Regions from separate parts of the Streptomyces sp. NPDC040432 genome, predicted to be linked through region 1. Evidence: riboswitches for the same ligand, from Rfam matches in the RefSeq annotation. Region 1 holds a riboswitch; the other holds the start of a gene.

The links. A riboswitch is a leader RNA that binds a small molecule or an ion and turns the genes downstream of it on or off. The one in region 1 is predicted to bind cyclic di-AMP.
Region 2: linked by a shared signal. The riboswitch ahead of ACZ58N_RS12980 (transglycosylase family protein) and the one ahead of ACZ58N_RS30410 (M23 family metallopeptidase) in region 1 are both predicted to bind cyclic di-AMP.

Annotation. Positions count from the first base shown of each region.
Region 1 is NZ_JBVIVP010000020.1:129,220-132,606, reverse strand. It holds gene ACZ58N_RS30415 (GntR family transcriptional regulator) at 1-70, opposite strand, end outside; gene ACZ58N_RS30410 (M23 family metallopeptidase) at 356-1,165, opposite strand; cyclic di-AMP (ydaO/yuaA leader) riboswitch at 1,178-1,334, opposite strand; gene ACZ58N_RS30405 (M16 family metallopeptidase) at 1,573-2,940, opposite strand; gene ACZ58N_RS30400 (M16 family metallopeptidase) at 2,961-3,387, opposite strand, start outside.
Region 2 is NZ_JBVIVP010000005.1:21,735-25,121, reverse strand. It holds gene ACZ58N_RS12990 (cytochrome P450 family protein) at 1-273, shown strand, start outside; gene ACZ58N_RS12985 (transglycosylase family protein) at 388-1,434, shown strand; cyclic di-AMP (ydaO/yuaA leader) riboswitch at 1,709-1,879, shown strand; gene ACZ58N_RS12980 (transglycosylase family protein) at 1,882-2,634, shown strand; gene eno (phosphopyruvate hydratase) at 2,932-3,387, shown strand, end outside.

The DNA of each region.
Region 1 (3,387 bases):
CCGGCCCGAAGAAGCCGGAGACGATATCGTCGCGGATCGCTGTGCATACCGCGTGCGCGGGAATACGCAAGACCGGACCTCCGCTTGAATTCGGTTGCCGGCGCCGTCGCCGGAATCGTGACCGTGTCGCGACTCTATTGCAACACGCGAATATTTCCGAGGACGGCCGGAAATCCGAAACATTCCGCGGATCCGGGGAGGGAACCCGGACGGGGAGGGCGGGGCGGCGACACCGGTGCGGCCGGGACGGCGAAAACGCGGGAACCCCGACAGCCCGAGGGCCCGAAAACGCGGACGACCCCGGCTCGGTGAGCCGGGGTCGTCCGTGAAGACCGGTGGTGCGGTACCGCTCGGGTCAGAGGTTCACGCCGTGCGAGCGCAGGTACGCCAGCGGGTTGATGTCCGAGCCGTACTGCGGGCTGGTGCGCGCCTCGAAGTGCAGGTGCACGCCGCTGGAGTTGCCGGTGGTGCCGGCGAGGCCGATCTGCTGGCCCGGGGCGACCTGCTGGCCGGCGGACACGCTGAGCGAGTCCATGTGGCCGTACTGCGTGTAGGTGCCGTCGTTGTGCTTGATGATCACGTTGTTGCCGTACGCGCCGCCCCAGCCGGCCTCGACGACCGTACCGGCGCCGACCGCGCGGACCGAGGTGCCGAGGGAGGCGTGGAAGTCGATGCCGGTGTGGCTGCCGGAGGACCACATGGCGCCGCCCGCACCGTAGGAGGTGCTGACGTAGGAGCCCGCGATCGGCGAGACGTAGGTGTTGAGGCGCTTGCGCTCCTCCTCGCGGGCGACGCGCTCGGCGGTCTCCCGCTCGGACTTGGCCTTGGCCTCGGCGGCCTCGGCGACGCGCTTGGCCTCGGCGGCACGCTGCTTGGCGTCGGCCTCGGCCTGGGCCTGGGCGGTGACGGCGTCGGCGGCGCTCTGCTGGAGATCGGCCTGGGCCACGATGTCGCCCTGGAGGTCGTTCGCGACGACCGCCGGGTTCTGGCCGGTGTCCTCCATGGAGGGGCCCGAGTTGTCCGCAGCGAAGGCCGGGGCTGCGATGGTGCCGACCACGCCCGTGGTGGCGAGGGCGGCTATACCGGCGTAGCCGGCGGTCTTGCGGCTCAGACGGCTGGAGCCGCGGTGCTTGCCGGAGCCGGTGGGACGACTGCCAAACGCCATGAAGGGGGTGATCCTTTCCTTCCCTCTCGCCTACCGGGTTAGCTGACGGGTTCGGAGCAGGAAGGTCTCCTACGGGCCTCCTCTTGCGAGGCGGTCCGATTCACCCCAGGGACTGTGGGTCCCCGGCTCCCCAGGCTCGCGCCTGACGGGGACTCGGCGATCACTGTTCGGTGCCGCGGATGCGGCGGGCACAACTGACGAACAGCAGGGCCGACGCTAGGCGGATCATCAGTGGATCGCCAAACACACGAGCGCTTTTGTTGCGTACGCCACACCGCATACGAGCAACCAAACCACTAAACGGACAAAAGGGGCCCTGACGGATAATCCATCAGAGCCCCTCGGGAAACGGTCGGTTACCGGTCGAGCGGCGGTCGCCCGCCACTCGACACCCGTTCAACCACCGGTCAGTTGGTGACGACCGTTACGGCGCCGATTCCCAGTGCCCGTACGGGCTCCTCGATCTGAGCCGCGTCGCCCACGAGCACCGTCACCAGACGGTCCACCGGGAAGGCCCGCACCACCGCCGAAGTCGCCTCCGCCGTACCGGTTTCCGCCAGCCGGGCGTACAGCCGGGCCTGGTAGTCGTCCGGCAGTTCCTGCTCGACCTGATCGGCCAGCGTGCCCGCCACGGAGGACGCCGTCTCGAACTTCAGCGGGGCCACCCCCACCAGGTTCTGCACCGCCACATCGCGCTCGGCGTCCGTCAGTCCGCCCTCCGCGAGGGTGCGCAGCACCTTCCAGAGGTCCTCCAGCGCCGGGCCGGTGTTCGGGGTGTCCACCGAGCCGCTGATGGCGAGCATCGAGGCGCCCTTGCCGTCGGCGGTGGAACGCAGCACCTGACCGAAGGCGCGCACGCCGTACGTGTACCCCTTCTCCTCGCGCAGCACCTTGTCCAGGCGCGAGGTGAGCGTGCCGCCGAGGCAGTACGTACCGAGCACCTGCGGGGCCCACACCAGGTCGTGGCGGTCCGCGCCGATCCGGCCGATGAGCAACTGCGTCTGGACCGCACCGGGCCGGTCGACGATGACCACCCGGCCCGTGTCGTCGGCCGTCACCGGGGGCACCGGGCGGGCCTCGGCGGTGTTGCCGCTCCAACTGCCCAGGGTGTCGGCCAGGACGGCGTCCAGGTCGATCCCGGTCAGGTCGCCGACGACCACCGCGGTGGCGGTGGCGGGGCGCACGTGGGCCTCGTAGAAGGCACGGACGGCCGCGGAGTCGATGCGGGCCACCGTCTCCTCGGTGCCCTGGCGCGGCCGGGACATGCGCAGGGAGGCCGGGAAGAGCTCCTTGGAGAGCTGCTTGGCCGCGCGGCGCTGCGGGTTGGCGAGCTCGTGCGGGATCTCGTCGAGCCGGTTGCGCACCAGCCGGTCGACCTCGGTGTCGGCGAAGGCGGGCGCCCGCAGCGCCTCGGCGAGCAGACCCATCGCCTTCTGCAGGCGGGAGGCCGGAACCTCCAGGGAGACCCGCAGGCCGGGGTGGTCGGCGTGTGCGTCGAGCGTGGCGCCACAGCGCTCCAGCTCGGCGGCGAACTCCTCGGCGGAGTGCTTGTCGGTGCCTTCCGACAGGGCGCGGGCCATGATCGTGGCCACCCCGTCGAGGCCCTCGGGCTCCGCGTCCAGCGGGGCCGCGAGGTTGACCTCGACGGCGACCACCTGCTGGCCCGGACGGTGGCAACGCAGCACGGTCAGGCCGTTGGGCAGCGCGCCGCGCTCGGGGGCCGGAAAGGCCCACGGGGTGGCGTCGCCGGGCTGCGGCTGCGGGTGGAAGGTCATCGTGACGGCTGCGGTGTCGCTCACTGCTCCGCCCCTTCGTTCGCGTCGGTGTCGTCGGTGGCGTCGGCGTCGGACCCGGCCGACGGTTCGTAGACCAGGACCGCCCGGTTGTCGGGGCGCAGTCGGGCCGCGGCCACGGCCTGCACCTCCTCGGCGGTGACGTCCAGGACGCGCTTGACGGCGGTCAGGGCCAGCTGCGGGTCACCGAACAGCACCGCGAAGCGGCACAGTTCGTCGGCCCGGCCGGCCACCGTGCTCAGCCGGTCCAGCCATTCGCGCTCCAGCTGCGCCTGGGCGCGCTCCATCTCCTCGGCCGTGGGGCCCTCGGCGGCGAACCGCGCGAGCTCCTCGTCGACGGCGGCCTCGATGGCGGGCACCTCGACTCCGCTGGAGGTCTTGACGTCCAGCCAGCCCAGCGAGGGCGCCCCGGCCAGGCGCAGCAGGCCG
Region 2 (3,387 bases), on a different contig from region 1:
GCGGCGGACCGCGACCCCGAGCGGTTCGACGATCCGAACACCCTGGACCTGTCCCGCGGTGACAACCAGCACCTCGGATACGGCCACGGGATCCACTACTGCCTCGGCGCCCCGCTCGCCCGACTCGAAGGGCAGACGGCGCTCGCGACTTTGCTGACGCGTCTGCCGGATCTGGAACTTGCCATTCCCCCCACGGACCTGCGCTGGCGCGGCGGACTCATCATGCGTGGCCTGCGCACGCTTCCTGTTCGATTCACACCCCGAAACAACTGAGGCGCATTCCGACGCCGTCTGATCACACGTCAGTCACCGACCGAACTTGTGACAATCGTTCGAAGGCCGCTAGGTTCTGCCGTTACCCCGCCGTTATGCGAAAGGTGCAGCCTCATGCGTTCCGGGAACGGCCGCCACAGACGCCCCCGCCAGGTACCCGCCCTGGTCGTCACCGCCGGAGTCACCGGCTCCGCACTCGCCCTGCCCCTGCTCGCCGCGACGAACGCGAGCGCGGCCGACACGTCCACCTGGGACAAGGTGGCCGACTGCGAGAGCGACGGCAGTTGGAGCGCCAACTACGGCAGCGGTGAGTACGGCGGGCTCCAGTTCACCCAGGAGCAGTGGAGGAACGCGGGCGGACTCGCCTACGCGGAGCGCCCGGACCTCGCCAGCCGCTCCCAGCAGATAGCCGTCGGCGAGAAGGTGCTGGCCTCGCAGGGCCCCCAGGCGTGGCCGCTGTGCGCCGCCTCGGCCGGTCTGACCCAGCAGGGCCCGGCCGCCGCGGTGGATCCGGGTGACCCCCGGCCCGCCGGTCCGGTCACCCCCACGCCCGTCCGGCCCGAGGGTTCGGTGCCCGTCGCCGGCTCCGAGCCCGCCGTCGACTTCGGGGCGCCGACCCCGCAGCCGGGCCAGGAGGGCCCCGCCACCGGTCCGACCGGCCTGCCGGACTACCCGCTGGGCCCCACCAGTGGACTGCCCGTCATGCCCGACCCGGTCTCCCCGGCCCCGTCCACGGACCCCACGGTCCCGCCGACGACCGTGCCGCCGACGACGACCCCGCCGACCACGGCGCCCACCACCCCGGTGGACCCGACGGCCCCGGCCACCCCGACCGTTCCGGGCGACCCCACCGCCCCGGTGGACCCGACGGCCCCGGCCACCCCGACCACTCCGGGAGCCACGCCCACGGCCGTGCCCGCCGGTGTGGTCGACGGAGCGGGCAAGCACCGCGGTCCGGCCGCCGTGGAGGCGCCGGGCGCTTCTGACGCCGCGTCGAAGCCCTCGTACACCGTGAAGGCCGGCGACAGCCTCACCGCGATCGCCGACGCCAAGGGTCTCAAGGGTGGTTGGGGCGAGCTGTACGCGGCCAACGAGCAGGTCATCGGGAAGGACGCCGACCTCATCAAGCCGGGTCAGAACCTGGATCTAACCAAGGAATAGGGGCAGTTCGGCCACCCGGAAAGAGCTGAATGTCCGTTATCGGCAAATGAGACATGCGTCTCTTCCGATCAACTGGCGTGTCTCATTCCGGAACTTCCACAAACCCGCCCCTCACCTGCGTAAACGTACTTTTGAGGATGGCAAGTAGGCCGGTTTCTCCCTGATGTCGCGCGTTGAACATCAGGGGGAGACCTGTCTACCTTCTGAGTCGCTCGCCACCGCGAGCTCCTTCGACCGCATCGCCGAATCCTGCCGGCGGACGGGGGGAACAGTCGTCGCGCAAGCGCCGAAGGCAGGAGCGGGGGAACCAAGGTAGGCGCCGGGAAAGGCCGTTGGGAGACGGCTGTATACCGGCTTGGGGTTAAGCCACGTGCTCGACACGTGACCGGGCAACTCATCCGCCCGAACCCGACAGCTCACCTCGAAGGCGTCGGTGAGGAGAACTCCATGCTGCTTTCCGGCAAGGGCAAGCACCGTCGCGGCTCCAAGGCCGTCCGTATCGTCACGCTCGCCGGTGTCGCCGGTGTCGCCGTCGCGGCCCCGCTGATGGCCGCCGGTACCGCGAGCGCCGCGACCGTCTCCGAGTGGGACAAGGTCGCGCAGTGCGAGTCCGGTGGCAACTGGGCCATCAACACCGGCAACGGCTACTACGGCGGCCTGCAGTTCTCGGCCTCCACCTGGGCCGGCTACGGCGGCAAGGCGTACGCCGCCACCGCCAACCAGGCCAGCAAGTCCCAGCAGATAGCCATCGCCGAGAAGGTCCTCAAGGGTCAGGGCAAGGGCGCCTGGCCGCACTGCGGCAAGGGCCTGTCCAACGCCGCGTACAACGGCGGCGGCTCGACCACCACGCCCGCCAAGCCGAAGCCTGAGACGAAGCCGGCCAAGCCCGCCCCGGCGAAGCCCGCGAAGCCGGCCACGCCCGCCAAGCCGAGCACGCCGAAGGCCGAGCCGAAGCGCACCGAGGTCCCCGTCTCGCGCTCCGAGCGCGTCGAGACCCCGGCCGTCAAGCCGCAGGCCCCCAAGACCGAGGCCCCGGCCACCGGCAACGGTTCCTACGTCGTCAAGGCCGGCGACACCCTGGGCACCATCGCCCAGGCGAACGGCGTCAAGGGCGGCTGGGAGAAGCTCTTCCAGCTGAACAAGGACACCGTCAAGGACGCCGACCTGATCTTCCCGGGTCAGAAGCTGAAGCTCAGCTGAATTCCGGCATAACACCGCATCACCCGCGGTCCCCGCACGATGCCCACCGCCCGGCGCGTATCCCCTCACGCGCCGGGCGGCGGCATGTCCGGGGCCCGCTCCGACCGGCCCTTCGTGGACCGGAAGCCGTTTCTTCAAGAGACCTATGTCCTGGAACGGGGGCATTCAGCCCCTATTTCGTCCCAGGACCCGGGCGGTCGGCGGGCCCAGTGCCCGGAGCCGGTTAGGCTCTAGGCGGCAAGGCCATCCCACGGCCTGACACGCCACCGCACACCCAGCGTCACATCCCAGAAGGAGATGCTCGTGCCGTCCATCGACGTCGTCGTAGCCCGGGAAATCCTGGACTCCCGAGGCAACCCCACGGTCGAGGTCGAGGTGGGCCTCGACGATGGCAGCACCGGCCGTGCTGCAGTTCCGTCCGGCGCCTCCACCGGTGCATTCGAGGCCATCGAGCTGCGTGACGGTGACCCCAACCGTTACTTCGGCAAGGGTGTCGAGAAGGCCGTCCTCGCCGTCATCGAGCAGATCGGCCCGGAGCTCGTCGGCTACGACGCCACCGAGCAGCGCCTGATCGACCAGGCCATGTTCGACCTGGACGCCACCGAGAACAAGGGCTCCCTCGGCGCCAACGCCATCCTCGGCGTGTCCCTCGCCGTCGCGCACGCCGCGTCCGAGGCCTCGGACCTGCCGCTCTTCCGCTACCTCGGCGGCCCGAACGCGCACCTGCTGCCCGTTCCGATGATGAACATCCTC